2 regions of the Kitasatospora sp. NPDC051705 genome follow, and region 2 is predicted to be linked to the other one. Evidence: riboswitches for the same ligand, from Rfam matches in the RefSeq annotation. Region 2 holds a riboswitch; the other holds the start of a gene.
The links. A riboswitch is a leader RNA that binds a small molecule or an ion and turns the genes downstream of it on or off. The one in region 2 is predicted to bind glycine.
Positions count from the first base shown of each region.

Region 1: another riboswitch for glycine. It lies ahead of gcvT (glycine cleavage system aminomethyltransferase GcvT); the one in region 2 lies ahead of gcvP (aminomethyl-transferring glycine dehydrogenase).

Region 1 is NZ_JBITCO010000015.1:127,632-143,238, reverse strand. Features, by position in the region: gene ACIA8Q_RS20640 (ABC transporter ATP-binding protein) at 8-1,084, opposite strand; gene ACIA8Q_RS20635 (ABC transporter permease) at 1,081-2,091, opposite strand; gene ACIA8Q_RS20630 (ABC transporter substrate-binding protein) at 2,190-3,956, opposite strand; gene ACIA8Q_RS20625 (ABC transporter permease) at 4,009-4,998, opposite strand; gene ACIA8Q_RS20620 (enhanced serine sensitivity protein SseB C-terminal domain-containing protein) at 5,471-6,400, opposite strand; gene ACIA8Q_RS20615 (enhanced serine sensitivity protein SseB C-terminal domain-containing protein) at 6,517-7,320, opposite strand; glycine riboswitch at 7,509-7,614, shown strand; gene gcvT (glycine cleavage system aminomethyltransferase GcvT) at 7,847-8,968, shown strand; gene gcvH (glycine cleavage system protein GcvH) at 9,057-9,431, shown strand; gene glyA (serine hydroxymethyltransferase) at 9,558-10,826, shown strand; gene ACIA8Q_RS20595 (L-serine ammonia-lyase) at 10,985-12,352, shown strand; gene ACIA8Q_RS20590 (hypothetical protein) at 12,622-14,445, shown strand; gene ACIA8Q_RS20585 (hypothetical protein) at 14,516-15,061, shown strand; gene ACIA8Q_RS20580 (hypothetical protein) at 15,246-15,607, shown strand, end outside.
Region 2 is NZ_JBITCO010000018.1:7,390-22,996, reverse strand. Features, by position in the region: gene ACIA8Q_RS22270 (HAD domain-containing protein) at 1-495, shown strand, start outside; gene ACIA8Q_RS22265 (CPBP family intramembrane glutamic endopeptidase) at 473-1,261, opposite strand; gene ACIA8Q_RS22260 (glutamate--cysteine ligase) at 1,338-2,843, opposite strand; gene ACIA8Q_RS22255 (hypothetical protein) at 3,213-3,782, shown strand; gene ACIA8Q_RS22250 (DUF5999 family protein) at 4,191-4,382, shown strand; gene gcvP (aminomethyl-transferring glycine dehydrogenase) at 4,488-7,388, opposite strand; glycine riboswitch at 7,624-7,727, opposite strand; gene ACIA8Q_RS22240 (PRC and DUF2382 domain-containing protein) at 7,951-9,078, shown strand; gene ACIA8Q_RS22235 (MFS transporter) at 9,313-10,806, shown strand; gene ACIA8Q_RS22230 (DNA polymerase IV) at 10,955-12,352, opposite strand; gene ACIA8Q_RS22225 (vancomycin high temperature exclusion protein) at 12,447-13,139, opposite strand; gene ACIA8Q_RS22220 (MerR family transcriptional regulator) at 13,201-13,845, opposite strand; gene ACIA8Q_RS22215 (bifunctional nuclease family protein) at 14,083-14,559, opposite strand; gene ACIA8Q_RS22210 (MerR family transcriptional regulator) at 14,659-15,381, opposite strand; gene ACIA8Q_RS22205 (FHA domain-containing protein) at 15,534-15,607, opposite strand, start outside.

The DNA of each region.
Region 1 (15,607 bases), on a different contig from region 2:
GCCGGGCTCACAGCCGGGGCGCGATCTCTTCGGCGAAGATGCGGTGCCGCTCGGCGGCCGGCAGGTGGCAGGCCGCGTAGTGCCCGGGCGCGGCCTCGGCCAGCACCGGGAGCTCGCTGCCGGAGCGCCCGTCGGTCAGGGCGGCGTACGGGCAGCGCGGGTGGAAGGCGCAGCCCGTCGGCACGTTGATCAGGCTGGGCGGGGTGCCCTTGACCGGGACGAGCCGGTCCTGCAGCTCCCGGTCCAGGCGCGGCATCGAGCCCAGCAGGCCCCAGGTGTAGGGGTGTTCGGGCGCGTCGAAGAGGGTTTCCGCCGGTCCGCGCTCGACGCACTTGCCGCCGTACATGACCAGGATGTCGTCGGCCAGTTCGGCGACGACCCCGAGGTCGTGGGTGATGATGATGACGGCGGAGCCGAACTCCTCCTGGAGGTCGCGGATGAGGTCCAGGATCTGCGCCTGGACGGTGACGTCCAGGGCGGTGGTGGGCTCGTCGGCGATCAGCAGCGAGGGGTCGTTGACCAGGGCCATGGCGATCATCGCGCGCTGGCGCATGCCGCCGGAGAACTGGTGCGGGTAGTCGTCGACCCGGCGGTCGGGCTGCGGGATGCCGACCCGGTCGAGCATCTCGATCGCGCGGGCCCGGGCCTGCCTCTTGCTGGCCTCGGGGTGGTGCACCCGGTAGGCCTCGACGATCTGCTGCCCCACCGTGTAGTAGGGGTGCATCGCGGTCAGCGGGTCCTGGAAGATCATCGCCAGTTCGCGGCCGCGCAGTTGGCGCACCCGGTCCGGGCCGGCGGCGATCAGGTCCTCGCCGTTGAGCAGGATCTCGCCGCTGATCCGGGCCCGCTTGGAGCGGTGCAGGCCCATGATGCCGAGCGAGGTGACGGACTTGCCGGAGCCGGACTCGCCGACGATGCCGAGGGTGCGCCCCTTGTGCAGGTCGAAGCTGACCCCGTCGACCGAGCGGACCAGGCCGTCGTCGGTGTCGAAGTGGATCCGCAGGTCGCGCACGGACAGGAACGGGTCGCCGGTCGGTGCCGACTGCGGGGCGGCGGCTGCCGTGGTCTTCTGGAGCTCGGTCACGAGAGCCTCACCCGGGGGTCGACGAGGGCGTACAGGAGGTCGACCACGAGGTTGCAGGCGACGATGAAGAAGGCGGCCAGCAGGGTGACGCCGAGGATCTTGGGCAGGTCGTTGTCGGAGATCGCCTGGACGGCGAACTGGCCGACGCCCTGGAGCGAGAAGACCTGCTCGGTGATCAGCGCGCCGCCGAGCAGCAGCCCGAGGTCCATGCCGAAGATGGTGACGATCGGGGTGAGCGCGGCGCGCAGCCCGTGCCGGGTGACGACCTTGCGCTCGGCCAGACCCTTGGCCCGGGCGGTGCGGATGTAGTCCTCGCTCATGGTCTCCAGCATTCCGGCGCGGGTGAGCCGGGCGTAGAGCGCGGAGTAGAGGAAGGCCAGCGAGATCCAGGGGAGGATCAGATTGCGGGCCCACATCAGCGGGTTGTCGGTGAAGTCGACGTACTGCAGGTTGTCCAGGATCGGCCACTCGTAGCTGAACAGCGTGAGCAGCAGCGCGCCGGTGAAGAAGACCGGCAGCGAGACGCCCGCGAGGGCGACGCCCATGGAGAGCCGGTCGAAGATCGACCGCGGCTTGAGGGCGGAGACGACGCCGGTGGCGACGCCGGAGACCAGCCACAGCACGGCCGCGCCGGTGGCGAGCGAGATGGTGACCGGGATCCGCTTGGACAGCTCGGGCCAGACCTCCAGGTGGTTCTTGAAGGAGTAGCCGAAGCAGGGGACGTGGCAGGTGGCCGGTTCCGGCCCGAACTTGTACTCGGCGCCGCTGACGAGGCCCTTGAGGAAGTTCCAGTACTGGGTGTACAGCGGCTGGTCGAGGCCGAGGTTCTGCTTGACCGCCGCGATCGCCTCCGGGGAGGGGTTCTTCCCGATGTACTGGGCGGCCAGTTGGTCGGCCGTCTCGCCGGCGATGCGCGGGAGCAGGAAGAAGATCGCGAAGGTGACGGCGCTGACGACCAGCAGCAGAATCACCGCCGCGAGGATCCTGCGGATGATGTAGGCAAACACAGTTGGGCGGCTCCGGCGGCCCGCCGCCGTCCGGGATCCTCCGGACGGCGGCGGGCGCCGCTGCCTTCACCTGCCTTCAGGGATGCGGAGCCAGGCTCTTACTTGGTGGTGCCGATGTTCAGGTAGTCGTACTCACCCGAGAACGCCGGGGTGGAGGCGATGTTGGTGGCGTTGTCCGGGCGGTACAGGAAGACCTTGAAGTAGGTCAGCGGGACGATGACCGCCTGCTCCATGACCTTCTTGTCGATGTCGCCGTAGATCTTCTCGCGGGCGTTCTTGTCCGGGTTGATCGCGGCGTCGTCGATCATCTTGTTGACGGCCGGGTCGTCCAGCTGGGACAGGTTGCTGTTGCCGGACGGCTTGATCGCGCGGCCGTCGACGACCTGCTGCAGGAAGCCGTAGCCGGTCGGCCAGTCCGCACCCCACTGCATCATCATCAGACCGATGTTGTGGTCCTGGGTGAACTGCGGGGCACCGGCGCTGTCGGTGAGGTACTTGCCCTGCGGGTACTGCTGGATCTCGGCGTTGATGCCGACCTTCTTCAGCGCGGCCTGGATCGAGGTGGCGGCGGCGACCTCGGTGGCGCGCTCGGTGCGGGCCGAGATGACGGTGTTGATGCCGTCCTTGCCGCAGGCCTTCAGGGCGTCCTTGGCCTTGGCCTCGTCACCCTTGTTGTCCTTGGTCTCGTACAGGTTGAAGTCCTGGTGGCCCGGGATGTCCGGCGGGAGCACCGTGTTGGCGATCTGGCCGCGGATCGGGCCGCCCTCGGCGGTCTGGACCGAGACCTTGTCGATCGCGAACTGGACGGCCTTGCGGCAGTCGACGTTGTCGAACGGCGCGACCTTGGAGTTGATCGCCAGGTAGACCAGACGGCCGCCGTAGGCGTTGTCGGTGCTGGCCTTCAGCTTCGGGTTCTGCAGGATCTGCGCCTGGGTCTGCGGGTCGACGCCGCCGCCCACCAGGTCGACCTGGGCGTTGCCGGCCAGCAGGTCCTTGTCGATGGTGGCCTGGTCGATGTTCATCTTGAGCTGGATCTTGTCCGGCAGCTGCTTCCGGATCGGGTCCGTGCTCTTGTCCCAGTTGGTGTTCGGGACCAGGACGGCCTGCTTGCCGTCCTCGTAGGACTCGAACTTGAAGGAGCCCGAGGACACGATGTGCTTGACGTAGTCGGCACCGGTGTCCTTGGCCTGCGGGACCGGAGCGGTCTGCGGGGCGCTCACCAGGTAGTCGAAGTCCGCGAACGGGTGCTTCAGGTGGAAGACGATGGTGGTGTCGTCCGGCGTCTCGATCGACTTCAGGTCGCCGGTCTTGTCCTTGTACGGGCCGGCGTACGGCGTGTCGTTGTCGACCAGCAGGTCGTGGAAGTACGTCGGGCCGTTGGAGTTCACGTCCGGCGCGAAGTTGGAGCGCTCGACGGCGTACTTGACGTCCTTCGAGGTGATCGGGGTGCCGTCGTCGTACTTCAGACCCTTGCGGATCTTGTACGTCCAGCTCAGGCCGTCCGCGCTGGGCGCGCCGAGCGACTCGGCGAGGTCCGGGACGAGCTTGTTGCCCTCCTCGCCGGCGGCCGGGTTGAAGGTGGTGAGCGGACGGGCGTACAGGCGCGAGAAGTTGTAGATGTACGCGTAGTACGTGTTGCCCGGGTCGAGCGAGTCCGGGGTGCCCTTCATCTCGAAGGTGACCGTCCCGCCCTTCTTGTCCGAGGCGTTGACGATGTTCTTGGTGGCCGCGTTGGCTCCGCCGCCACCGGAGGAGGAGGACGAGGAGGAGGAGTCGCCGCTCTTGGAGGAGCTGGAGCAACCGGTGACCACCAGGACCGCGGCGGCGGCCGCCGCGGTCAGGGCGACGGTACGGGACCTACGCATGGGTGAGATCAACCCCTTGAGGATGTGGAGGAGGGAGGGTCCTGACGCAACGTCAGTTGCTCTTGGGATCGAGGGCGTCGCGCAGCCCGTCGCCGAGCAGGTTGAAGGCGAGCACGGTGATGAAGATCGCCAGACCGGGGACCACCATGTACTGGGGGTCCACCTGGTAGTACCGGATCGCGTCCTGGAGCATCCCGCCCCAGGAGGCTTGCGGGGGCTGGATGCCGACACCGAGGAAGCTCAGCCCCGCCTCGAAGAGGATGTTGGTCGGGATCAGCAGGGTCGAGTAGACCAGGATCGGACCGACCAGGTTCGGCAGCAGCTCCTTGAACAGGATGAACGGGCCGCGGGCGCCGAGGCTGCGGGCCGCGTGGACGAACTCCCGCTCGCGCAGCGAGAGCGTCTGTCCGCGCACGATCCGGCCCATGTAGGGCCAGTTGAAGAAGCCGATCACGAAGATCAGCACCAGGATGTGCAGCGGCAGGCCGTGCAGGCCGAACGCGCCGCCCTGGAGCGAGGTCGAGATCGCGATGGCGAACAGCAGCAGCGGGAAGGCGAGGAAGACGTCCATGACGCGGCTGATCAGCGTGTCCACCCAGCCGCCGTAGTAGCCGGCCATGATGCCGAGCACGGTGCCGATGGTGTTGGACAGCACGGTCGCGCCGAAGGCGACCAGCAGGGAGACCCAGGAGCCCTCGATGACGCGGGTGAGCAGGTCACGGCCCTGCAGGGGGTCGACGCCGAGCGGGTGGTCCCAGCTCATGCCGCCCCAGTCGCCGAACGGCAGACCGCCGAGGTCGGCGTCCAGGAGGTCCTGGTGGAGGGCGTCCGGGTCGAGCCCGAACAGCGACTCGATCGGCTTGGCCAGTACGGCGAGGAGGATGAGCAGGATCACCACGACGCCGCCGACGACGGCGGCCTTGTCCCGCTTGAAGCGGGTCCAGGCGATCTGACCGAGGGAGCGGCCCTCGATCTTCTTGGCCGGGCCGGCGGGGGCTGCTGCCTCCGGTTCGTTCCCGGCGGTGGTCACGGATGCGGTCATGGTCAGTTGGTCCCCTCGCCGACGGTGGCCGGCCCACGGGTGCCGGTCGCCGGCTTCGGCGGTGCGGCTGCGGACGTGCGAAAGGTGCTAGCAGGAGCGGGTGTTCGCGGCAGTGCGTCGTGCACAGGCACTGCCACCACGCGGGATGGGCTTCGCGTGGACGAGCGGGTCGGCGTACGCGCTCACCTTTGTGGGGTTCCAATGCGCGGTGCGTTGCGCAGAACTCTCTGCCATGCGACTTGGCTTACGCCAGACCTGACAACCGACAGATGCCCAACTGTGATCTGCTGGCATGCACGTCATCGATCTGCGGCATATCGCTCTTCACACGACTGCAGCAGGCATGTCAAGATGACCGGACGGCCGAATCGGAAATTCGTCCGGAAAGCATCGAAGCCGACTTGACGGACAATCAAGTCGGCTTCGCGGAAATGACTTCGACCGGAGTCGCTGACCGCAGTCGCTCCGGCAATCAGCGCCCGGGGTAGCCCGGCCACGGCTGCTGCGGCTGCCCGTGCCAGCCCGGCCCGGGCGGCTGGGTGCCGTAGCCGTAGCCCGGCGCCTGCTGCGAGTGGTACGCCGGGGGCGGCACCGGCGGGTACGGCCCGGTCGCCGCCGGCGGCCGGCCGCCCTCGCGGTCGTAGAACGGGCGGGCGTTGGCCCGCATCCAGAGCGCCACCGGGTCGTACTCGTCCGCCATCGCCACGGTGGACACCGCCAGCCCCTCCGGGGCCACCGCGATCGCCCGCTGCATCAGCGCGCGCACCGCCTCCACCGCCGGCGGCGAACTCTCGTACAGGTCCAGACCGATCGCCAGGTACGGCTCCCCCACCGCCGGCTGCACCCAGGCCCGGCGCAGCGCGCGCACCGCGCGCACCTCACCCGCCTGGCGCTCCAGCAGCGCGAAGAACGGCTGGGCGTTCACCTGCGGCTCGCTCAGCTTCAGCGGACCGGCCGGCAGCCGGTCCAGGCCCGCCGCGATCCGGCGCAGGTCCGCCCACGGCACGCCCACCCCGCCGCCGGGCGCGTGCGGGTTCAGCCACAGACCCCAGCGCGTCCGGTACAGCGAGGCCGCGATCTCCCGCCCGGAGATGACCTCGTGGGCCCGGGCCCAGCCGGAGGCCGCCAGCTGCTCGGGCGAGGTGACGGCCGGCGCGTAGCCGTGGCCGCTGATCTCCATGTTCCCGTACTGGGCGTCCGGGCTGCCCGGCGTACCGTGCCAGAGCAGCATCCACACCTGCCCGTCGGCCAGCGCGTGCAGCAGCTGCTCGTACGCGTCGTAGCGCTCCGGCACGACCTCGCGCAGGGCACGCTCCAGCGCGCCCGGATCCGCCCCGGGGCGCCCGGCGGACGCCTGGCCCCAGGGCCCCGGTGCACCGCCCGCTACCGCTCCCGCACTCATGCGCCCACCTCGCCGCGCCTCTTTCCTCAACCCAGCCGGCCCGTCGGCCGTCTGCACGCACCCTATGGCGCGGCACCGGCCACCGCCACGGCGACGTGCCTACGAACGAACGCCGCTCACACCCGCGCGTAGAAAGGCAGTACCCGGGCGAGCAGCCACTCGACCACCGGATCGTCGGCGAGATCGAGCAGTACGAGGTGGACGCCCCCCGGCAGCGGTGCGGTTCCCAGGGCCCGGCCGAGCGCCTCGTTGACCGCGGCCGGGTCGGCCGGGGCCGCCGGATCCAACTGGACGCCCACGAACATCACGGTCGGCTCGCCCTCGATGCTGGCCAGCGCCCGGCGGGCGGTCAACACTCCGGGGAGGAGCGACAGTTCCGCGCGGCAGGCGGCCAGGAAGTGCTCCGGGTCCTCGCCCGGCACCGGCTCGCGCAGCGCCACCCGGCCGCCGGTGGGGGCCAGGGCCTCGCCGGCGGCGTCCCAGCGGTCCTCCCGCGGACCGCGGCGCAGCTCCGCCACGCCCTGCGGCGGCACCGGGATGCCCACCGCGGCCTCCGGGTTGACGGCGATGCCGACGCCCAGCGGCAGGCCGCGGGCGAACTCCCAGGCCGGTGCCACCGCGAACGCCATCCCCGGCGCCTGCTGCAGGAAGACCTCCTGCGAGGAGAAGACCGGGACGTACGGGTCACCGGCCAGCTCGACGGTCGGCAGGTCCAGCGACTGCCCCTGCGGGTCGCCGCCGGCCGGCAGCGGGATCCACACCTGGCTGCGGGCCAGCACCTCGATCACCCGGGGCGTCGCGCCCGGGTCGCCCAGCGCGGCGGTCAGCACCTGCTCCAGCTCGTTGGCCGGCCACCCGCCGCCCGGCGGCGCCGACTCCGGCCCGCCCCACCCCTGCTGCTGCTCCACCGGGTACCCCATGCGCGCCTGATCCGCCCTCTGCCGCTCGGCCGCCCTGTGCTACGCCGACGCGGAGCAGTTTAGGGCCCGTGTTCGGTATCACGCGGCGTGACCGGGGCCCCTCTCCCGCCCGCGGCCCGGACGTGCCATGATGTGCGCGTTCGACGGCGCAGTGGGCCGCCGGGCCCCACAACTCCATACCGGCCGCTCGAACCCGCGCGGGAGAGCCCGGAGTACCCCCTCAGGTGGTACAGCCGGCGCCGAAGGAGCAAGTCCTCCCCGGAATCTCTCAGGCCCCCCTACCGCACGGGTTAGGCACATCTGGAAAGCGGCGCACGGCCCTGTCGCGCGCCCACCCACGGTGCAAGCCGCCATGCTGTCCTGGATGCTGGAAACAGCTGCGGGCAGGTGGGCGGTGAAGCTCTCAGGTTCGACGACAGATGGGGAGACCCACGCCGCCGCATGCCCGCGCGCAGGGGTCGGTCCCCGAGCGGGCCCGGTTCCGGCGCGTGCACCCCTGAGTGCCCCGACCGAGGAGTTCCTGGCCATGTCGTCCCTCCGCCTGACCGCGCTCGACGCGCTGCACCGCGCCCTCGGCGCGACCATGACCGACTTCGCCGGCTGGGACATGCCGCTGCGCTACGGCAGCGAGCGCGAGGAGCACCTCGCCGTCCGCAACCGCGCCGGTCTGTTCGACCTCTCCCACATGGGCGAGATCACCGTCACCGGCCCGCAGGCCGGCGAGATGCTGGACCACGCGCTGGTCGGCTTCGTCTCCGCGCTGGGCGTGCTGCGCGCCCGCTACACCATGATCTGCGCCGAGGACGGCGGCATCCTGGACGACCTGATCGTCTACCGCCTGCGCGAGGACGCCTTCCTGGTCGTCGCCAACGCCTCCAACGCCCAGCTGGTGCTGGACGAGCTGATCGCCCGCGCCAAGGGCTTCGACGCCGTCGTCACCGACGACCGCGACACCTACGCGCTGATCGCCGTCCAGGGCCCGGAGTCCACCGCGATCCTGGCGAAGACCACCGAGGCCGACCTGCCCGGCCTGAAGTACTACGCGATCCTCCCGGCCCAGGTCGCCGGCCGCGACGTGCTGCTCGCCCGCACCGGCTACACCGGCGAGGACGGCTTCGAGATCTTCTGCAACCCGGGCGACGCCGAGGCCGTCTGGCAGGCGCTGACCGCCGCCGGCGAGGCCCACGGCCTGGTCCCCTGCGGCCTGTCCTGCCGGGACACGCTGCGCCTGGAGGCGGGCATGCCGCTGTACGGGCACGAGCTCTCCACCGACCTGACCCCGTTCGACGCCGGCCTGGGCCGGGTCGTCCGCTTCGACAAGACCACCAACGAGGGCGCCTTCGTCGGCCGCAAGGCCCTGGAGAAGGCCGCCGCCGAGGCCGAGGCCAACCCGCCGCGGGTGCTGGTCGGCCTGGTCTCCGAGGGCAAGCGGGTGCCGCGCGCCGAGTACACCGTGGTCTCCGCCGACGGTGCGCCGATCGGCCGGATCACCTCGGGCGCGCCGTCCCCCACCCTGGGACAGCCGATCGCGATCGCCTACGTGGACGCGGCCCACGCCGCCCCGGGCACCACCGTCGCGGTGGACGTGCGCGGCAAGCACGAGCCGGTCCAGGTCGTGGCGCTGCCGTTCTACAAGCGCGCCCGCTGAACCCCCACTCCCCCGAAGACCCACGTCGAAGCCGTCCGCGCGGCGGCCCGCTTCGTCGTACCCGCTTCCCATCCTGGAGAATGACGCCATGAGCAACCCCCAGCACCTGCAGTACACCGAGGAGCACGAGTGGCTGACCGCCGCCGAGGACGGTGTCTCCACGATCGGCATCACCCAGCACGCCGCCGACGCGCTCGGTGACATCGTCTACGTGCAGCTGCCCGAGGTCGGCGACGAAGTGACCGCCGGCGAGACCTGCGGCGAGCTGGAGTCCACCAAGTCGGTCAGCGACCTGTACTCCCCGGTGACCGGCGAGGTCGTCGAGACCAACCAGGACGTCCTGGACGACAACGGCCTGGTCAACAGCGCCCCCTTCGAGGGCGGCTGGCTGTTCAAGGTGCGCGTCGCGTCCACCGGCAAGCTGCTCACCGCGGACGAGTACAACGCCTTCATCAAGGCCTGACCCGCTCGTGACCGGGCGGGCCGCAGCGCGGCGGCCCGCCCGCGCCGACCACCCGTCGCCCGCCACCCTTCCGAGGGCGCGCTCCGCACGGCACCCCTGATCCTCCTCCACCGGGAAGACCACACCATGACGGTTCTCAACCAGTCCCTGCACTCCCTCGACCCGGAGATCGCCGCCGCGGTCGACGCCGAGCTGCACCGCCAGCAGACCACGCTGGAGATGATCGCCTCCGAGAACTTCGCCCCGGTGGCGGTCATGGAGGCCCAGGGCTCGGTGCTCACCAACAAGTACGCCGAGGGCTACCCCGGCCGCCGCTACTACGGCGGTTGCGAGCACGTCGACGTGGTCGAGCAGATCGCGATCGACCGGATCAAGGCCCTGTTCGGCGCCGAGCACGCCAACGTCCAGCCGCACTCGGGCGCGCAGGCCAACGCCGCCGCGATGTTCGCGCTGATCCAGCCGGGCGACACCATCCTGGGCCTGAGCCTGGCCCACGGCGGTCACCTGACCCACGGCATGAAGATCAACTTCTCCGGCAAGCTCTACAACGTGGCCGCGTACCACGTGGACGAGAAGACCGGCCAGGTCGACATGGCCGAGGTCGAGCGCCTCGCCAAGGAGCACCAGCCGAAGCTGATCATCGCCGGCTGGTCCGCCTACCCGCGCCAGCTCGACTTCGCCGAGTTCCGCCGGATCGCCGACGCCGTCGGCGCCCTGCTCATGGTGGACATGGCGCACTTCGCCGGCCTGGTGGCCGCCGGGCTGCACCCCAACCCGGTGCCCTACGCGGACGTGGTCACCACCACCACCCACAAGACCCTGGGCGGCCCGCGCGGCGGCGTCATCCTGTCCAAGGCCGAGTGGGCCAAGAAGATCAACTCCGCGGTCTTCCCCGGCCAGCAGGGCGGCCCGCTGGAGCACGTGATCGCCGGCAAGGCCGTCGCCTTCAAGGTCGCCGCGTCCGAGGAGTTCAAGGAGCGCCAGCAGCGCACCCTGGACGGCGCCCGGATCCTCGCCGAGCGCCTGCTCCAGGCCGACGTCGCCGAGGCCGGCGCCTCGGTGCTGTCCGGCGGCACCGAGGTCCACCTCGTCCTGGTCGACCTGCGCAACAGCCAGCTCGACGGCCAGCAGGCCGAGGACCGGCTGCACGAGGTCGGCATCACGGTCAACCGCAACGCCATCCCGAACGACCCGCGCCCGCCGATGGTCACCTCCGGCCTGCGCATCGGCACCCCGGCCCTCGCCACCCGCGGCTTCCAGGCCGAGGACTTCCGCGAGGTCGCCGACATCATCGCCGAGGCGCTCAAGCCCGCCTTCGACGAGACCGTCGCCGCCGCGCTCAAGGCCCGCGTCACCGCGCTGGCCGAGAAGTACCCGCTGTACCCGAACCTCTGATCACTCCGGTGATCGCCCGGGCGGGGTGACCGGCCTCACCCCGCCACGGCACCTGGGACCCCGGGGCACCGCGCACACTGGTAGGTGCGCGCGGTGCCCCGACCCGTGTCGTCCCCCGCCCGCCCGTACTTCCACGAGACCAGACAAGGACGTCCCCCGTGGCCATCAGCGTCTTCGACCTCTTCTCCATCGGCATCGGCCCGTCGAGTTCCCACACCGTCGGCCCGATGCGCGCGGCCCGGATGTTCGCCCGCCGCCTGCGGTCCGAGGGCATGCTGGACGGGGTGACGAGCGTGCGTGCCGAGCTGTACGGCTCGCTGGGCGCCACCGGCCACGGACACGGCACGCCGAAGGCCGTCCTGCTGGGCCTGGAGAACAACTCCCCCCGCACGGTCGACGTCGACCAGGCGGACAAGGACGTCGAGCGGATCACCGCCGAGAAGCGGATCAACCTGCTCGGCGACCACCCGATCGACTTCGACCCCGACACCCAGCTCGTGCTGCACCGCCGCCGCTCGCTGCCCTACCACGCCAACGGCATGACCCTCTGGGCCTTCGCGGCGGACGGCACCACCCTGCTGGAGAAGACCTACTACTCGGTCGGCGGCGGCTTCGTCGTCGACGAGGACGCCATCGGCGCGGAGCGGGTCAAGCCCGACGACACCGCGCTGCGCTACCCCTTCCGCACCGGCGAGGAGCTGCTGCGGCTCACCCGGGAGACCGGGCTGTCGATCTCCGGCCTGATGCTGGAGAACGAGAAGGCCTGGCGCTCCGAGGAGGAGATCCGGACCGGCCTGCTGGAGATCTGGCAGGTCATGCAGGAGTGCGTGCGGGCCGGCATGTCCCGCGAGGGCATCCTGCCCGGCGGCCTCAAGGTCCGCCGCCGGGCCGCCGCGGCCGCCCGGGCGCTGCGCGCCGAGGGCATCGGGCCGGCCAACGCGATGGAGTGGGTGACCCTCTACGCGATGGCGGTCAACGAGGAGAACGCCTCCGGCCGCCGGGTCGTCACCGCGCCGACCAACGGCGCGGCCGGGATCATCCCCGCCGTCCTGCACTACTACCTGAACTTCATCCCGGGCGCCGACGAGGACGGCATCGTCCGCTTCCTCCTCGCGGCCGGTGCCATCGGCATGCTGTTCAAGGAGAACGCCTCCATCTCCGGTGCCGAGGTCGGCTGCCAGGGCGAGGTCGGCTCCGCCTGCTCGATGGCCGCCGGCGGCCTCGCCGAGGTCCTCGGCGGCACCCCCGAGCAGGTCGAGAACGCCGCCGAGATCGGCATCGAGCACAACCTCGGCCTCACCTGCGACCCGGTCGGCGGCCTGGTCCAGATCCCCTGCATCGAGCGCAACGGCATGGCCTCGGTCAAGGCCGTCACCGCGGCCCGGATGGCGCTGCGCGGCGACGGCCGCCACCACGTCTCGCTCGACAAGGCGATCAAGACCATGAAGGAGACCGGCGCCGACATGAAGATCAAGTACAAGGAGACCTCGCGCGGCGGCCTCGCCGTCAACGTCATCGAGTGCTGAGCGGCTTACCACCGCAGCGCCGAGCCCCCGGACGGGAACCGTCCGGGGGCTCGGGCGTTCCGGGGGCTCCCTCGCCCTCTCTCTTGCCCTCCCCCTCTCGCCCTCCCCCTCGGCAGGGCCGCTCGTGGGCTCCTCGTGGGCCCCTCACGGGTGTCTCGCCGGTTCTCGCGGGCCTCTGGTGCGCTGCCGGAAATACCGCCGTACCGCTGGCCGGCCGCGGACAACTGGGCCATAATCTGCGCGAGTTGGTTCACCACCGGGGGGAGTGGATGACCTACCAGCCGTACCACGCCGCCGCGCGGGCCACCGCGACCGCACCGGCCACCACAGCCGCGCAAGCCGCCACAGCCACGCAGGGGCCGCCCGGCCACGCCTTCTCCGAGGCCACCAGACTGCTGTCCGCCGGGGTGTACCTGGACCCGGAGCTGCGCCGGCGCGTCGTCTCCGAACTGGTCGAGCACGAGGAGCGCTCCGTCCCGCCTTCGCTGGGCTTCGACCTCGTCACCGTCCTCGCCCATGCGCTCCGGGCCCGGGCGCTGGAGTTCCGCACCGGCGCCGTCCTGGCGGCCGTCTGGGCCGGCTTCTTCGTCACCGCCTACCTGCCGCTGCTCACCCACCCGCCGTCCTCCGGCTACGGCTCCTCCCGCCCGTACCGCGTCGTCGGCGACTCCTCCGCGGGCAACACCTTCGACGACCTCACCCGGTACGCGACGCCCTACCTGGCGAACACCGCCCTCCTGTACGCCCTCGCCTGCCTGCTGTCCTGGTACGCCAAGTCCCCGGACGTCCGCGAGGACGCCCTGTACGCGCCCGCCGCCCCCGCCGTCGCCCGGCCCGCCGCCCGGCGCCCCGCCAACGGGCTGCTGTCGCTGGCCGCCGGCGTCGCCCACGCCCTCTACTGGGTGGTGGCCCTGCTCGCGCTGCGGGACTCCCACCTCCTCGGCGTGCTCTTCCCGCTGGCGCTCGCCGCCACCGTCTGGGTGCACCGGCTGCTCGTCGCCGGCACCGTGCGCCGGGAACTCAACCGCGAGGACTTCCTCCGGCTCCGGCCACGACAACTACCCGCCGGACCGCGCTACGCCCGGATCGGCGCCGCGATCGGCGCCGAGCAGTACTCGCCGCTCGTCGTCTACGACCCCGCCGACCCGTTCCTCGGCGCGGGGACCCCGTACCAGCCCTGGTCGTTCGTCCTGGAGCTGAAGCGCCGCAGGACCGGGTCGGCCTCCGCCACGCCCGATCCCGCCACGGCCGCTCCCGCCCCGACCGCTGCCGCCGCGGCCTCCCCGGCCGGGGAGCTCACCGCCCGCGCCGTCCTCGACCTGATCGTCCCGCGGCTGCTCGCCCTGCGGCAGGCCGCCGCCTCGACCAGCCTGGACCGGCTGCGGGACATGGAGGTCCAGGAACTGGTCTTCCTGCCGTACGGCCCGCGCCGCGCCGACGTCCCGCGCGACCAGGAGACCGTCGCCCGGCACCTGGCCGCGGCGGTCGACGAGGGCGCCGAACGGCGCCGGCACTTCCTGCGGGTGCGGGTCGGCGCCTGGGACGAACAGGTCGTGCTGTCCGTCCTGCTCCGGGTGCACACCCAGGGCCGGCTGCTGGTGGTGGAGGTCGTGCCGCACGTCCTCGGCCCCGTCCGCCGCGACTACGAGCTGCTCGCCGACGCGGCCGCCCTGCGCGGCACCCGGCTGAACGGCGGACGCCCCGCCGTGTCGGCGTTCACCGCGGGGCCCGCCGCACTGCGCGCGCTCCGGCACCCGGGCGGCGCGGCCGGCGGGGACGGCGAGGCCGTGGTGGCCGCCCGGCCGGTCGTCTCCGTACGCGAGCTCGCCGCCGAGCCGACGGTCTCGCTCTTCCAGGAACTGGACGTCAACCGTTACGTGAAGACCATCGAGGAACGGATCATCGACGGCGTCCGCGAGGCACTGCACTCCGAGGGCTACGAGACCGGACGCTTCGAACAGACCGTCGTCCAGGTCCTGGACGGCGGGATCCACATCGGGTCGATGAGCGGCGGCGCGGTCGCCTCCGGCCCCGGCGCCACCGCCCGGCACAGCCCCACGCCCGAGGCACCGCACGGGGAGAAGACCGCGTGACGCGTGGACAGCGTGACGAGGGAACGGCTTGACGAGTGGACGGCTTGACGAGGGAGCGGGGAGACCGGCGATGAACGGTGGAACGGACGGGCGACAGCCCGGGCAGGCCGAGCAGGGCGGGGTGAGCGGCGGGGTGTCGATCGGGCACCTGTCCGGCGGGGCCGTCGCGGCCGGCGACCGGGCGAGTGCGGAGGACCGGTCCCAGCACTCCGGAGCGGCCGCACCCGCCGCCGGGCCTCCGGCGGGCGTGGAGGTGCCGACCGCGGTCCCCGGCGGGATCGCGGTCGGCGCGATGAGCGGCGGCGCGGTCGCCTCCGGCCCCGGCGCGCGGGCCGTCGACTCCTCCGTCCACCTCGACCCGCAGACCCGCCTGCTGCTCACCTCCGTCCGGCAACTGAGCGCCCAACTCCCCCTGCTCGCAAGGGTCGAGGGCGACGGCGTGGACGAAGTGGCACACGAGCTCGACGCCGTCCGCACGGCCGTCGAGGAGACGGGCACCGCCCCCCGCACCCGCCTGGAACGGCTGCGGGACCTCCTTCGGGGCTCGGCCACCGTGGTGTCCGGCCTCGCCTCGGCGCTCGCCGTCGTGCAGGCGATCGAGGGACTGCTGGGCTGAACCGGGACGAGGGACGACGGGGGGAGCGGGCGTGGGGATCCACTGGGACGCGGACCGGCAGCAGTGGGTGACGGTGCCCGACGGGGGTGCGCCATCGCCACCGCCACCACCACCGCCACTGCCTCCGCAGGCGCCGGCCGAGCCTCCCCCGCTGACGACGTCCGGGCCTTCGAAGTCGCCGACCGTGCCGAAGCCGCCGAAACGCCGTCCGCGCGCCGAGGGCGGCGGGCCCCCGGGGCTGCGGAAGCGGCGGACGATCGTGCTGGCGGCCGTCCTCGGGGTGCTGATCGGAGCGCTCGGGGGCGGCGCCGGGTACCTGTTGACGCGGCACGAGGGTTCGGGCGCGGCTGCCGGGCCGGGCTCGGCCACGACCGCGGCACCGGCGGCGCCCGCCCCGTCCACGCCCTCCCCGTCGGCAGCCTCCCCGTCGGCGGCGCCGACCGACCCGGCCACCGCCACACCAGCTCCCACGCCGACCCCCACCGGACCGCAGCTCAGACTCGTCCAGGACCCGGCGGGCTTCGACCTCCTCGTACCGGACGGCTG
Region 2 (15,607 bases):
CTGAACCCGGTCTGCCCGCACCCGGACGCCGAATTCGACACCCACACCCTGCTCGGATACTCGGTGCTCCTCTCGGAGCGGCACGGCGCCTGGCTGCGCGAGCTGGCCGGCAGCTACGAGCTCGTCTGGGCGACGACCTGGGAGGAGCACGCCAACACCCACGTCGCCCCGGCCATCGGCCTGCCCGAGCTCCCGCTGGTCCGCTTCACCGGCGACGTCCCGCAACCGGGTGCCCCGCGCGTCCCGCTGATGGAGCTGCTCTCGGCCCGCAAGTGGGCCCCGCTGCTGCGCTACGCGGCGGGCCGCCCGTTCGCCTGGGTGGACGACGTCATCCCGCCGCGGCTGGTCCGCCGCGCGCTCTGGCGCCGGGACCGCCTGCTGCTGCCGATCGACCCGGGCCAGGGGCTGGAGCGCCGGCACGTCGACCGGCTGCTCGCCCGCCCGCCGCGCCCGCTGACGGCCCGCCGCCCGCTCAGGGGGTCGGCAGCCAGCTGACGTGCCCGGCCAGCAGCGCGTAGCCGACGAAGGCCACCGTGTCGATCAGCGCGTGCGCCGCCACCAGCGGCATCACCCGCCCCCACCGCCGGTACAGCAGGCAGAACACCGCCCCCATCACCATGTTGCCGACCAGCCCGCCGACCCCCTGGTACAGGTGGTACGACCCGCGCAGCACCGAGCTGGCCGCCACCGCCGCCGGCCAGGACCATCCCCGCTGACCCAGCCGGCGCAGCAGGTAGCCGAGGACGACGACCTCCTCGAGGACGGCGTTCTGCCAGGCGGAGAGCAGCAGCACCGGCACCCGCCACCACACGTCCGGCAGCCCGGAGGGCGCCACCGTCAGGTTGTACCCGGCCGCCTGCGCGCCCAGGTACAGCGCCAGTCCGGAGCCGCCGATCACCGCCGCCACGGCGGCGCCCCGGCCGAGGTCGCGCAGCTTCTGCCCGAGGTCGAAGCCCAGGATCCGCAGCGAGACGCCCTCGCGCACCAGCAGGTAGCCGACCAGCACCACCGGCATCAGGCCGCGCCCGATGTAGTACAGCTGCCACACCAGGTCCAGCCAGGGCCGCCCGGGCGCGCGCGAGCCGTTGAGCGTGGCGACCTGCTGGCCGAGCGTGAGGGGTTCGGTGAGCGAGCCGGCGAAGCTGATCAGCGCACTGACGCCGCTGGCCCCGAGCGAGAGGCCGAGGACGATCAGCAGTTCCGCACCGAGCAGCCGGCGCGTGGGCCGATCGGTCTCCGGCGCGGTCGGGACGGTGGTCACGGGGGCTCCAGCGGGGCGGGCGGCGCTCCGGCCGTCGGCCGACCGCCGGAGCGATCATCCTGACACAGCCGGACGGTCAGCCGACCGGCCAGGTGTGCACCGGCTCGCCGCCCCGCATGTGCTCGACGTAGCGCCTGGTCATCGCGGCCAGCGCGGCCGACCGGTCCATCCCGTACTGCTCGCGCAGCCGGTGGAAGGTGGCGCTCTGCCAGGAGGCGCCGTTGGTGCGGCGCAGGCAGCGCTGCTCGATGATCCCCAGGTAGCGGTCCCGGTCGGCGGGTTCCACGCCCCACTCGTCCAGCCCCTGGTGAGCCATCGGGAGCAGCTCGTTGAGCACCAGGTCGACGGCGGACACCGTGGTCAGCCCGCCGCTGCGGCCTGCCCGGCCCGGGCGCGGCCAGTGGAACACCGCGTCGATGCCGTACCGGGCGCCCTGCCGGAAGTTCTCCTCCGCCCGTTCGAACGGCAGCCGGGTCCAGACCGGCCGGGACTGCTCGGCGAGCACCCGCACCAGCCCGTAGTAGAAGGCGGCGTTGGCGAGGGTGTCGGCCACCGTCGGGCCGGCGGGCAGCGCCCGGTTCTCCACCCGCAGGTGCGCCACCCCGCCGGCGACGTCGTACACCGGCCGGTTCCAGCGGTAGATCGTGCCGTTGTGCAGCCGCATCTCGGCGAGCCGGGGCGCGCCGCCGGAGGCGAGCACCTTCAGCGGGTCCTCGTCGTCGCAGATCGGCAGCAGCGCCGGGAAGTACCGCAGGTTCTCCTCGAACAGGTCGTACGCGGAGTCCACCCAGCGCTCGCCGAACCAGGTGATCGGGCGCACGCCCTGGGCCTTGAGCTCCGCCGTACGGGTGTCACAGGCCTGCTGGAAGAGCACCGGACGGGTCTCCCGCCACAGCTCCCGCCCGAACAGGAACGGCGAGTTGGCGCCGAGCGCGAGCTGCGGCCCGCAGATCGCCTGGGCCGCGTTCCACACCGAGGAGAAGCGCTCCGGGGTCACCTGCAGGTGCAGTTGCAGCGAGGTCGCCGCCGCCTCGGCCACCATGGTGATGGTCTCCAGCTGGAGGTGCTCGACCCCCTCGATGTCCAGGGCGATGTCCTCGCCGCGGGCGGCCAGGATCTGGTCGCTGAGCAGGCTGTAGCGCGGGTTGTGGGAGATCGCGTCCAGCCCGGTGTGGCCGTGTTCCAGCGTCGGCAGGATGCCCACCATGACGATCCGGGCGCCGGCCTCCGCGGCCCGCCGGTCGGCGTAGCGCAGCCCGGTGTCGATCTCCTCGCGCAGCTCCTCGAAGACGTGCCCGCAGAGCCGGTGCGGGACGATGTTGACCTCGACGTTGAACTGCCCGAGCTCGGTCTGGAAGTCGCTGGAGCCGATCGCGCTCAGCACCTCGGCGTTGCGCAGGGCCGGCAGGCCCTCCTCGTCGGCCAGGTTGAGCTCGATCTCCAGGCCCATCACGGCCCGCGGCCGGTCGAAGCGGTCCTCCCGCAGCATCCGCCCCAGCGCGTCAAGACAGGCCTGGAGCTTGCGTCGGTACAGCTGCCGGTCCGCCAGATCGGCCCGAGTCGCCACGACCTTCTCGCCCACGGTCCCCTCCTCCTGAGCCACCGGCCGACCCGACCGTGCAAGCATCATGCCCACCTCGAAGATCGATACCCGAATGCTTGTACTGGCTTGCAATGCAAGGAAACTGACGCGTATTCAGCGAATCTGCCGACTTGCCCGGCGCCACCGCCTGTGATAAACAGGTCACCCTGCGCACCTGTTCGATAGAATTCGCACTGCGCTGCGGCCGGTCCGCTCCCCGCCCCGAGGCCCTCGTCGACGGCGGCGACCGTGCCGGCACCGCGATCATGCACAACCGGACACGGCCGGGTCCCGTCACCGATGACACGCCGCGCCACGCCGGTATGCCGCACTCGCACGCCGATCTCGCACGGAGAGGCGGACCCCGCCATGACTCTGCAGACCCCACAACCCCCGCCGAGCGCGCTGCGCGCCGTCCTGGCCGCGCTCGACTCGGACACGGCGCTGCACCAACCGGCCGCCGCGGCGCTGCGCCGTCCGATCGGCCCGCTGCTGCCCGCGCACGCACTCGCCGTCCACGTCCTGGACGGGCCGCGCCCCGAGCTCCCCGCCGCCCGCCGCACGGGCTGGCGCTTCCTGATCAAGGACGGCGCCGAGGTGGCCGCCGCCGCGGAGGTGGTCCAGAGCGCCGAGGGCCACACCTTCTCCCACTTCACCGCCGGCCCCTACCTCGACTCGACGGTCCGGGCGCTGCGCCAGGCCTGGCAGATCGCGCAGGGCTCCCGGGCCCGGCAGCAGCCGCGCCTGCTGACCTTCCCCGGCCAGTACGCGACGGCGCTGTGGCTGCACTGCCCGGACGCCGGCCCGGACGCCGACCAGCTGATCCCGCTGGCCCCGGCCCCGCTCGGCGTCACCGCGCACCGCGCCTACCCGGCGGCCGAGCTGCTGCCACTGCTCGCCCGGGCGCCGCTCGCCAAGCCGCTGCTGCTCTCCTCCTGAAGGACCGCCGCCACCGCCACCGACGGGCCACCGGGTCAGCGCATCCGGCGGCCCGTCGGCGCGCGCGCCGCCCACACCCTCCCGGACCACCCGGACGAGTCATCCGGCATGGTCGCCTCGGGCCATGCCCGGACTGACCCGTCGGTGCGCGGATTCCCGCCGGACCCACCTGAACGGGTGATCTATGCCGGGGAGTTGTGGCGCATGTCACGAAATCGCTGCGCGCGCGTCCGCAGATGCCGACACTGGGAACCAGCGTGGAAGGACCACCTGTCCTACCCACTTGAGCGCCGGTCCACACCTGGTCGGTGCGCGGACAGGATCCGGCTACCGCGGCGGCTCCCGACGGCTCCACCGCCGGCGACCGCATCACGGGGGAGGATCGCAGAGCGAAGCGAGGGTACGCGTATGTGCCAGCACCGTCCTGAGTGCCCGTCGGCGGAGTCCGAGGACCGCGAGGCCGCCGTCACGGTGGCCTGCCACCCGGAGCAGGGCTGGAGCCTGCTCTGCAACGGCGTCCTGATGTTCGAGGACACCGGAGAGCTGCTGCCCGACGGCCGGGTGATCGCCCCGCGCCGCGCCGTCGCCCACGCGGCCTGACCGCGCCGGCGGGGGCAGCCGCCGCGGACGACGACGGGCAGGGCCCCGGCGGATCGCTCCGCCGGGGCCCTGCCGTGCGCGTCACCGCGCGGGGTCCGGACGCGGTCAGACGCCGTACTCGTCCAGCGGCGGGCAGGAGCAGACCAGGTTGCGGTCGCCGTACGCGCCGTCGATCCGGCTGACCGGCGGCCAGTACTTGTCCGCCGGGTTCACGCCGGCCGGGAAGACCGCCTCGTGCCGCGAGTAGCCGTGCGCCCAGTCACCGGCCAGGGCGGCGGCGGTGTGCGGGGCGTTGCGCAGCGGGTTGTCCTCGGCGGCCCACTCGCCCGAGCCGACCTTGTCGATCTCGGCCCGGATCTCGATCATCGCGTCGCAGAACCGGTCGATCTCGTGCAGGTCCTCGGACTCGGTCGGCTCGATCATCAGCGTGCCGGCCACCGGGAACGACATCGTCGGCGCGTGGAAGCCGTAGTCGATCAGGCGCTTGGCGATGTCGTCCACCGTCACGCCCGTCTCCTTGGTCAGCGGGCGCAGGTCGATGATGCACTCGTGCGCGACCAGCCCGCCGGGGCCGGTGTAGAGCACCGGGAAGTGCGGGGCCAGCCGCTTGGCGATGTAGTTGGCGTTCAGCACCGCGACCTGGGTCGCGCGCTTGAGGCCCTCGCCGCCCATCAGCCGGACGTACGCCCAGGAGATCGGGAGGATGGCCGCCGAGCCCCACGGCGCCGCCGAGATCGGGCCGACGCCGGTGGCCGGGCCGGCCTCCTCCTGGAGCGGGTGGTTCGGCAGGTACGGCGCCAGGTGGGCGCGCACCGCGACGGGGCCGACGCCCGGGCCGCCACCGCCGTGCGGGATGCAGAAGGTCTTGTGCAGGTTCAGGTGCGAGACGTCCGCGCCGAACTTGCCCGGCTTGGCGAGGCCGACCAGCGCGTTCAGGTTGGCACCGTCCACGTACACCTGGCCGCCGGCCTCGTGCACCAGGGCGCAGATGGTGGTGATCTCGGTCTCGTACACGCCGTGGGTGGACGGGTAGGTGACCATCAGCACGGCGAGGCTGTCGCGGTGCTGCTCGATCTTGGCCTTCAGATCGTCGACGTCCACGTCGCCGTCGACCAGGGTCTTCACCACGACCACGCGCATGCCGGCCATCACGGCCGAGGCCGCGTTGGTGCCGTGCGCGGAGGAGGGGATCAGGCAGACGTCGCGCTGGGTGTCGCCGTTGGCCTGGTGGTAGGCGCGGACGGCCAGCAGGCCGGCCAGCTCGCCCTGCGAGCCCGCGTTCGGCTGGATCGAGACGGCGTCGTAGCCGGTCACCTCGACCAGCTGCTGCTCCAGCTGGCGGATCAGGGTGAGGTAGCCCTGGGCCTGCTCGATCGGCGCGAAGGGGTGCAGCTGGCCGAACTCCGGCCAGGTCACCGCCTCCATCTCGGTGGTCGCGTTGAGCTTCATGGTGCAGGAGCCCAGCGGGATCATGCCGCGGTCCAGCGCGTAGTCCCGGTCCGACAGGCGGCGCAGGTAGCGCAGCATGGCGGTCTCCGAGCGGTGGCTGTGGAAGACCGGGTGGGTCAGGTACTCGTCCTCGCGCAGCAGCGCGGCCGGCAGCGCGTCGGCGGCCTCCGCGACCTCGACCGCGGGGACGCCGAAGGCGGCCCAGACACCGGCCAGGTGCTCGCGGGTGGTGGTCTCGTCGGTGGAGACCGAGATCCGGTCCGCACCGTCCTGGTACACGTTGACGCCGTTGGCGCGGGCGGCCGCGGCGATCTCGGCGGCCCGGCCCGGGACGACGGCGGTGACGGTGTCGAAGAACTCGCCGTGCAGCAGCTCGACGCCGCCGGCGCGCAGGCCCTCGGCGAGGGCGGCGGCGTAGCGGTGGGTGCGGCGGGCGATGTCGGCCAGGCCGTCCGGACCGTGGTACACGGCGTACATGGAGGCCATCACGGCGAGCAGCACCTGGGCGGTGCAGATGTTGCTGGTGGCCTTCTCACGGCGGATGTGCTGCTCGCGGGTCTGCAGCGCCAGGCGGTAGGCGCGGTTGCCGTCGGAGTCGACCGAGACGCCCACCAGGCGGCCGGGCAGCGAGCGGGCGTACTCCGCGCGCACAGACAGGTAGCCGGCGTGCGGACCGCCGAAGCCCATCGGCACGCCGAAGCGCTGCGAGGTGCCGCAGGCGATGTCGGCGCCGAGCGAACCCGGGGACTTGAGCAGGGTGAGCGCCAGCAGGTCGGCGGCGACGGCGACGATCGCGCCCAGGCCGTGCGCCTGCTCGACGAGCGGGGTGAGGTCGCGGACCACGCCGGTGGCGCCCGGGTACTGGAGCAGGACGCCGAAGACGCCGCGCTCGACGATCTCGGCCGGGATGCCGGCGGACAGGTCGGCGACGACGACCTCGACACCGGTCGGCTCCGCGCGGGTCTGGATCACCGCGACGGTCTGCGGCAGGGTCTCGGCGTCGACCAGGAAGACGCCGCCCTTGACCTTGGTGACGCGGCGGGCCAGCGCCATCGCCTCGGCGGCCGCGGTGCCCTCGTCGAGCAGCGAGGAGCCGGAGGTCGGCAGGCCGGTCAGGTCGGAGACCAGGGTCTGGAAGTTGAGCAGCGCCTCCAGGCGGCCCTGGGAGATCTCCGGCTGGTACGGCGTGTAGGCGGTGTACCAGGCCGGGTTCTCCATGACGTTGCGCAGGATCACCGGCGGGGTGAAGGTGCCGTAGTAGCCCAGGCCGATCATCGGCTGGAGCACCTGGTTGCGGCCGGCCAGCTCGCGCAGCTCGGCGAGGACCTGCGCCTCGCTGCGGCCCGCGGGCAGGTCCAGCGCGGTGATGGAGCGGATCGCCTCGGGAACGGCGGTGTCGGCGAGCTCGGCGAGCGAGCCGTAGCCGATGGACGCCAGCATCTTCTCCTGCGCGGAGGCGTCGGGGCCGATGTGGCGGTTCTCGAAGGGGCTGGCCAGCTCAAGCTCGGTGAGGGTCGAGGCGCCGGTGGGGCGTCCCGCGTTCGGCTGGGCGTTCATGTGGTCGAGGCCTCCTGGTCACGGACCGGCGGGGGTACGCACGCCGGCGGGCCTACCCCGCTGCGGGCAGCGGAGCGACTTGGGCGGACGAACCCGACAGGCCTCCCCCTCTGTCATCGGGACCTGAGAGCTTCGCCCGCACGACACGCGGTGGCGCGCCGTCGGCTTGCACCGTCGGTGAGGGTGGTGTCGCCGGCTCACGTGCCGACGCTCCTGCCCTGCTTTCCAGAGTGACCTATCCCGCACGGTACGGATGCCTGAGAGATTCCGGGGAGGAGTTGCTCCTTCGGCGCCCCGACCAGCGGATTCCGCCGGCGGGGACTCTCCCGAGCGGGCTCGGCGGTCGCCGCCCAGGGTACCAGCGGGAGGCCGTCCGATCACGGGTGCGTCAGGTCACCCGGGGTCTACGCGCGTACCCCGGACGGCCCAACGCGCAGCCCGTCCGGCGGCGCACCGGTCGCGCCCGCCCGGTTCATGGCTTTTGGTGTGAAGTGGCGGACGGGACGGGTGCTCCGACGCCGTCCTGCGGGAGTTCCGCAGGTGCAGCGCACTGGAGGAAAGAGTGCAAACCGACATCGACCCCCGGGACCTCATCGGCCACAAGGCGGTCGACCGCAACGGGGACAAGATCGGCACGGTCGACGAGGTCTACCTGGATGACGCGACCGGCCAGCCGGAGTGGGCGGCCGTCCGGACCGGCATCTTCGGCCGGGACGCCTTCGTCCCGCTGACCACGAGCGAGTTCTCCGGCGAGGAGCTCCGGGTCCCGTACGACAAGTCGCTGGTCAAGGACTCGCCGGACTTCGGCGTCGGCCAGCACCTCTCGCCCGCCCAGGAGCTCCAGCTCTACCGCTACTACGGCCTCGACACCCCCGTCGAGGGCGGGTCGGCCAACGGGTCGGGCGACCGGCCCGCGCAGCCCGACCTCGACTTCGGCTCCACCCCGGCGGCCGAGCCCGCGAAGGCCGCCGCCCTCCTCTCCCCCGCCCCCACTCCCTCCCCGACCACCGCCACGAGCACCAGCACCGCCCCGGAGGCCAGCGTGCGCACTCTCAGCACCCTCGCTCCCGTCGCCGCCGCCGCGGCGGCGGTACCCGTCGTCGAGCCGAAGCCGCAGGTCGTCCCGCCCGCGACCACCCCGGCCCCCGGGGCGGACACCCCGTCGTCCTCCTCCCCCAGCGGCCCGCTGGAGATCACCTGCCGCGAGGAGCGCCTGGACATCACCACCGAGTGGCACGTCCTGGGCACCGCGAAGCTGCGCAAGTACGTGACCAGCGAGCCGGTCGAGCGCCGCGTCCCGGTGGTGCGCGAGCGGGTCCGGGTGGAGCGGATGCCGGTGAGCGAGGCCGAGCGCGCCTCGCTGACCGAGAAGGACATCGCCGAGGCGGTGGAGGAGGTCACCCTGCGCGAGGAGCGCCCGGTGGTCCGCAAGTACCTCGCCCCGATCGAGCGGGTCCGCCTGGTGGTCGAGCGGTACACCGCCGAGGAGGTGGTCACGGACGAGCTGCGGCGCGAGCACGTCGAGGTCCACGACGAGACCTCGGCTCCCGGCGCCCCCGGGTCCTCCTCCCAGAGCCCGGGCCACACCCCGGACCACACCCCGGGCCAGAGCCCGGACCACGCTCCGACCCCCGGCTCCGCCCCGGCTGCCGACAACGGCCGCCCCGCGGCCCTGCGCCCGCTGTCCTGACGCCGCCCCGACGCCGCCCCGACGGGCTCCACCAGCCCTCCTGACCCGCTCCACCAGGCCCCCGGACCCTCGGTCCGGGGGCCTCGCGCTGCGCCCGGACGGCACCGCTCGGCCCGCCGCCGGCACCGGGATCCTTCGACTTTGCCAAAGCTTCACCGATCGATATTTGACACTCTGAAGTATCTCCCGGCATGGTTACTTCAGTTCATTCACTATGTACGGGAGGAAGCAACCGTGAGTGAGGCACCCCAGCCCACCATCGCGGCCGAGAAGCAGAGCAGCGCCCGGGTCCTGCCGGCCCTCATCCTGGCGATGCTGTCGTTCAGCGTGGTGCAGACCGCGGTCGTCCCGATCCTGCCCTCGCTGGCCAAGGAACTGAACGTCTCCGCGTCCAGCATCACCTGGCTGATGACCGCCAACCTGCTCTCCGCCGCCGTGCTGACTCCCCTGCTGGGCCGCTTCGGCGACCTCCGGGGCCGCAAGCCGATGCTGCTCATCTCGCTGGCGGGTCTGGTCGCCGGTTCGGCGCTGGCGGTCAGCACCCACTCGTTCACCTGGCTGGTCGTCGCCCGTGTCCTGCAGGGCGCCGGCGGTGGCGTGCTCCCGCTGGCGATCAGCATCGTCCGCGACGAGCTGCCCAAGCAGAAGGTGACCGGCGGCGTCGCCGCCATCAGCGCCTCGATGGGCGTCGGCTCCGGCCTCGGCCTGGTGGCCACCGGTCTCCTGCTGGAGCACTGGAGCTACAAGTCGATCTTCTGGATGGGTCTGGCCTTCGGCCTGCTCGCCGTCCTGCTGGTCGCCCTGCGCGTCCCGTCCGACCCGGTCACCGACAAGGACGGCGGCGCCGACCCGCTCGGCGCCCTCACCCTGGCCGGCTGGCTCTCCGCGCTGCTGGTCGCGGTCAGCCAGGGCAACCACTGGGGCTGGACCTCCACCAAGACCCTCGGCCTGTTCGCCGTGGCCGCCGTCGTCGCCCTGATCTGGGGCGTCATCGAGACCAAGGTCGCCCACCCGCTGGTCGACATGCGGATGATGTCCCGCCCGGCCGTCGCCTTCACCAACCTGGCCGGCCTGCTGATCGGCTTCGGCATGTACGGCTCGTTCATGGTGATCAGCAACTTCGCCCAGACCCCGGAGAAGCTCACCCACTACGGCTTCACCGCGACCGTCCTGCACGCCGGCGTGATGCTGCTGCCGTCCGCCATCGGCTCGATGGTGGCCGCCCCGCTCGGCGCGATGCTGATCGCCCGCCGCGGCCCGCGCCTGCCGCTGGTCCTCGGTGGCGTCCTCGGTGGTGTCGCGATGGCCTACCTGGCCCTGCGGCACAGCAGCGAGGGTGACATCTACACCGCCTCGGCGATCTTCGGTCTGGGCATCGGCCTGGCCTTCTCCGCGATGCCGGCCTACATCAACGGCGCCGTCCCGGTGGAGCAGAGCGGCATCGCCAACGGCATGAACGCCGTGCTGCGCACCGTCGGCGGTGCGATCGGCACCGCCGTGATGGCCGCCATCCTGACCGGCGACACCATGAAGCTGCCCCCGCAGATCCCGCTGACGCTGCCCACCCTGGACGCCTACAAGCACGCGTTCTGGGCCGCGGCCGTGGTCTGCGCCGTCGCCGGCGCCGTCCCCTTCCTGATCCGCACCGTCAAGCCGGCCACCACCGTCGCCCAGGGCGGCGCGGCCGACCAGAACGCCGGCCCCGAGCTGGTGAAGACCGACGCCTGACGAGGCGTCCGACCCCCGCGCCCCGGGACAGGGCGCGGGGGCCCGGCCCCCGGCCGGTCGTGAGGGCATCACGACCGCACCGGGGTCCGGCACGGTAATGCGGCCCCACCCGGTACTCCCCCTGGACCGGGTGGGGCCGCTTCGCGTCTCACCGCCCGGCCGGGCCCGGCTCCCCCGCCGCCTCCTCGCCGCCCCCGCGCAACGGCAGCGGCCGGGCCGGCTCCAGCGCCGGATCGTCCACCGCGAAGGTCCGGATCCGCCCCGGCCCGCTCCACGGCGTCTCGAACCGCACGGTGACCCGCCCGACGCCGCTGCCCTGCACCCATCCGGGCCCCAGCTCCGCGTGCCGGACGTCCTGCCCGGGCAGCCAGCGCCGCAGGACGGCCGTCGCCGGCTCCTCCTCGGCCTCCCCCTCCGCCGCCTCCGGGTGCTCCGCGGCCTCCTCCCGGAGGGCCTGCGCGAAGAGGTCCTCCTGGGTGTAGTCGGCCAGTTGGGCGACGCCCACGCCGAGCAGCCGGATCCCGCCCGTGATGTCCACCTGGGCCGCCAGCCGGCGCGCCGTCTCGGTGATCACCGCCTCGTCGTCCGTGGGCCCGCGCAGCGTCTCCGACCGGGTCAGCGTCGAGAAGTCGAACCGCCGGACCTTCAGCACCACCGTCCGCCCGGAGCGCCCGGCCGCGCGCAGCCGCCGGACGCACCGGGCGGCCAGCACCTCCACCTCGCGCAGCACCCGGTCCCGGTCGGCGAGGTCCACCTCGAAGGTGTCCTCCACGGAGACGGACTTGGCGTCCTGGTCGGCCACCACCGGGCGCTCGTCCAGCCCTATGGACATCTGGAACACCCCCGCGCCGTGCGAGCGCCCGAGCAGCTGGACGAGCTCGCTCTCGCCGGCCTCGGCCAGGTCGGCCACCGTGCTCAGCCCGGCCCGCCGCAGCACCTGCTCGGTGGCCGGCCCGATCCCCGGCAGCGCCCGGACGGGCATCGGGCCGAGGACGGCGCGCTCCTGCCCGGGCTCGACCAGCACCAGCCCGTCCGGCTTGGCCTGCTCGGAGGCGATCTTCGCCATCAGCTTGGACCCGGCCGCCCCCACCGAGGCGGTCAGCCCGGTGCGCTCGAGGATGTCGGCCCGCAGGTCCTCCGCCAGGGCGAGCACCAGCCGCTCCCCCGTCCCGTGGTCGGCCTCGGCCAGCACCGGACCGTACGGGCCGGCCTCCAGGTCGACGAACGCCTCGTCCAGGCTGAGCGGCTGCACCAGCGGCGACAGCTCCCGCAGCAGGCCCATCACGATCTCGCTGACCTGCCGGTAGGCCTCGAACCGCCCGGCCAGGAAGGCCGCGTTGGGGCAGAGCCGGCGCGCCTGCGCCATCGGCATGGCCGAGTGGACCCCGAACCTGCGCGCCTCGTAGGAGGCCGTGGAGACCACCCCGCGCCCGCCGAGCCCGCCGACGATCACCGGCTTCCCGCGCAGGCTCGGCTTGGCCGCCTGCTCCACCGCCGCGAAGAAGGCGTCCATGTCGAGGTGGATGATGCTCGGCAGTGATCGCACCCGCCGATCATCGCCCACGGGTCCGACAGTGCGTACGAACCCGGCCGACGCCCCCGCCGCCGGGCCCGCCGGGCTCCGGGCCCGGCGGAGCGGCCTACCGCCGGGCGGCGTCCGCCAGGGCCCTCGGGATGCCCTCCTCACGGGGCCCGAGGAAGACCGGGTCCGGCCGCAGCCAGGCGTTGACCACCGCCTTGCCGGCCCCCGGGACCTCCCGCAGCCCGCCGTACAGCCAGGTGACGTCGTGCGGCTCCGGCACCGCGACGGCGTGCGCGTCGATGCCCGCGGCCGCGCAGAGCGCCAGCGCCCGGCGGACGTGGAAGTCCTGGCTGACCAGCACCGCCCGGTCCACCCCGAACACCCGCCGCGCGCGGGTGCAGGAGTCCCAGGTGTCGAAGCCCGCGTAGTCGCCCACCACCCGCACCTCGGGCACGCCGTGCTCGATCAGGTACCGCCGCATCGCGTCCGGCTCGTCGTAGCTGTCCCGCCCGTTGTCCCCGGTGACCAGGATCGCCTGCACCTTCCCGGCCCGGTACAGGTCCAGTGCCGCGACCAGCCGGTGCTCCAGGTACGGGGACGGCCTGCCGTCGTCCAGCCCGGCGCCGAAGACCACCGCGACCGGCGCCGCCGGCACGCTCTCCACCGTGCCCACCCGGTCGCCCGCCGAGACCCACAGCCAGGCGCTCGGCGCGAGCGCCAGGGAGCAGAGCACAGTCCCCAGTTGGAAGGCCCTGCGCTGCGCGGGCCGCTCCCGCAGTGCGGCCACCAGCCGCCCGCCCCGCCGTCTCAGCCGGTCCGTCACCGCGCCGCCGAACCCCACGTGCCCTCCCTCGGTCTCGTCAGATCGTCGGTCAGACCGCCCGGTTGCGGCGCTGCGCCAGCTCGTCCCCCGGGTCGTGGCCGACCACCGTCTCGCCGGTGTCGGTGCGTTCGGCGTGCAGCCGCGCGACCACCCGCTCCAGCTCCTGCCAGACCGCTCCGACCGCGATGCCGAACACCCCCTGACCGCCCTTCAGCAGGTCGACCACCTGCTGCGGCGTGGTGCACTCGTACACCGTCGCACCGTCGCACAGCAGCGTCATCCCGGCCAGGTCACCCTGCTCGGCGGCCTGCAGATGGGCGACGGCCACCCGGATGTTCTGCAACGAGACGCCCGCGTCGAGCAGCCGCTTGACGATCTTCAGCAGCAGGATGTCGCGGAAGCTGTAGAGCCGCTGGCTGGTCGCCGGGTACGCGCTGCGGACGCTGGGCTCCAGCAGTCCGGTGCGGGCCCAGTAGTCCAGTTGGCGGTACGTGATGCCGGCCGCCGCACAGGCCGTCGGGCCGCGGTAGCCGATCAGTTCGGACGTCGGGGCCAGCCGCTCGATGGCTGGCTGCCCCGGCTGCACGGCCGGGAACCTGCTCACCCGGGGCAGGTCCGTCACGGTACGAGCGGTGCGCGGCAGGTGCACGGCGCACAGGCCTCCCACGGCCGCGTCGTCGCCGGTGCTGCTCATGCCTACCTCCGTCCACTGGTGCTGCGGGCAACCCGAGACTGCGGGCATCGGTCACCCGGACAGCCACTCCTGACGGTAGGCAGTCCCCTATGACCCGTCAACGATCGCCACGCCGGGCCGGACAAACCACGTCACTCAGGAGAGTGGTTTTTCGTGCCCCTAGTGTGGGTAGATGGACGGTTTTTGGCAAAACGACCGGTGCGACGGCTACCTGATCAGTACACCGTCCCGTTCGCGCTACTGCGGGCCGCTGCCCCCGAAGTCCTCGGGCGACACCTGGTCGAGGAACTCGCGGAACTTCTCGACCTCGTCCTCCTGCTCGTCCGGGATCGCGATGCCCGCCTCGGCGAGCACCTCCTCGCTCCCGTAGATCGGCGTCCCGGTGCGCAGCGCCAGCGCTATCGCGTCGGACGGCCGCGCGCTGACCTCGACCCCGCCGGCGAAGACCAGCTCGGCGTAGAAGACGCCCTCCCGCAGGTCGGTGATCCGGACCTCGGTGAGCTGCTGGCCCAGCGCCTCCAGGACGTCCTTGAACAGGTCGTGCGTCAGCGGGCGCACCGGCGTCATGCCCTGCTGGGCGAAGGCGATCGCGGTCGCCTCGCCGGGGCCGATCCAGATCGGCAGGTACCGATCGCCCCCGACCTCCCGAAGCAGCACGATCGGCTGGTTGGAAGGCATCTCCACTCGGACACCCACGACGTCGAGCTCATTCACACAGGCAACCCTATGGCTCCGCTCCCGGATATGAAAGCGCAGGGCCGACGCCGCTGGTCAGGGCGGTGCACCCGGCCGCCTGGCCGGCGGCCCGGGCGGCTACCCGCGCGTGCGCAGACCGGCCTGCACCATCGCCGCGTGGAGCCGGACGGACAGCGTGGCGAGCTCCCTGGCGGTGGCCTCCGCGTGGGCCCTGGTCTGCGGGTTGCGGTGCCGGCGCAGCGGCGCCACCACCTGCTCCACCAGGGCGACCTCGCGGTCCGCGGCCGCCTTCATGGCCCGCAGGTGGCGCGGTTCCAGCCCGAACCGGCCGAGCTCCGCGACCAGCCGGGCGACCTGCAGCGCCTCACCGTCGTACCCGCCGTCCGGACCGGGCGCGACCAGGCCGTAGGACTCCCACTCGGCCAGCTCCCGCTCCCCGGCCTCGGCGGCCGCCAGCAGCTCGGCCCGCCCCAGCCGGACCCCGGACGCCGCGTCGGCGGCGGCGACCAGCTCGCGGTCGGCCTCCTCCAGCGGGCCGGGCCGGGTGTCGGCGGAGGGCGGCAGCGCGGGCGGGGCCTCACCGCGCTCGATCGCGTCCAGGTGCTCGCGGATCACCCGCAGCGGCAGGTAGTGGTCCCGCTGCATGCGCAGGACGTAGGCCAGCCGCTCGACGTCGGCCGGGCTGAACTTGCGGTACCCCGAGGGCGTGCGCTGCGGCTCGACCAGCCCCTCCGCCTCCAGGAAGCGGATCTTGGAGATGGTGACCTCGGGGAAGTCGTCGCGCAGGAAGGCCAGCACGGCGCCGATGCTCAGCAGCTCGTCGCCGCCGCGCCGACGCACCCCCGGCCGGTCCGGGCGGACCGGCTGCCTGGGGCCCGCGACCACCCCGCGCCCGCCACGGTCCGCCTGCGGACCGGACGACGCGGGGGTGGTCGCCCCGAGAGAAGGTGAGGGGGGATTCGTACTCACTCGGGCTCCTGCCGACGTTGGGTTCAGTACCCCCGGTTGTGGCCGGCGAAGAACACCAGCCGGTACTTCCCGATCTGCACCTCGTCGCCGTTGTTCA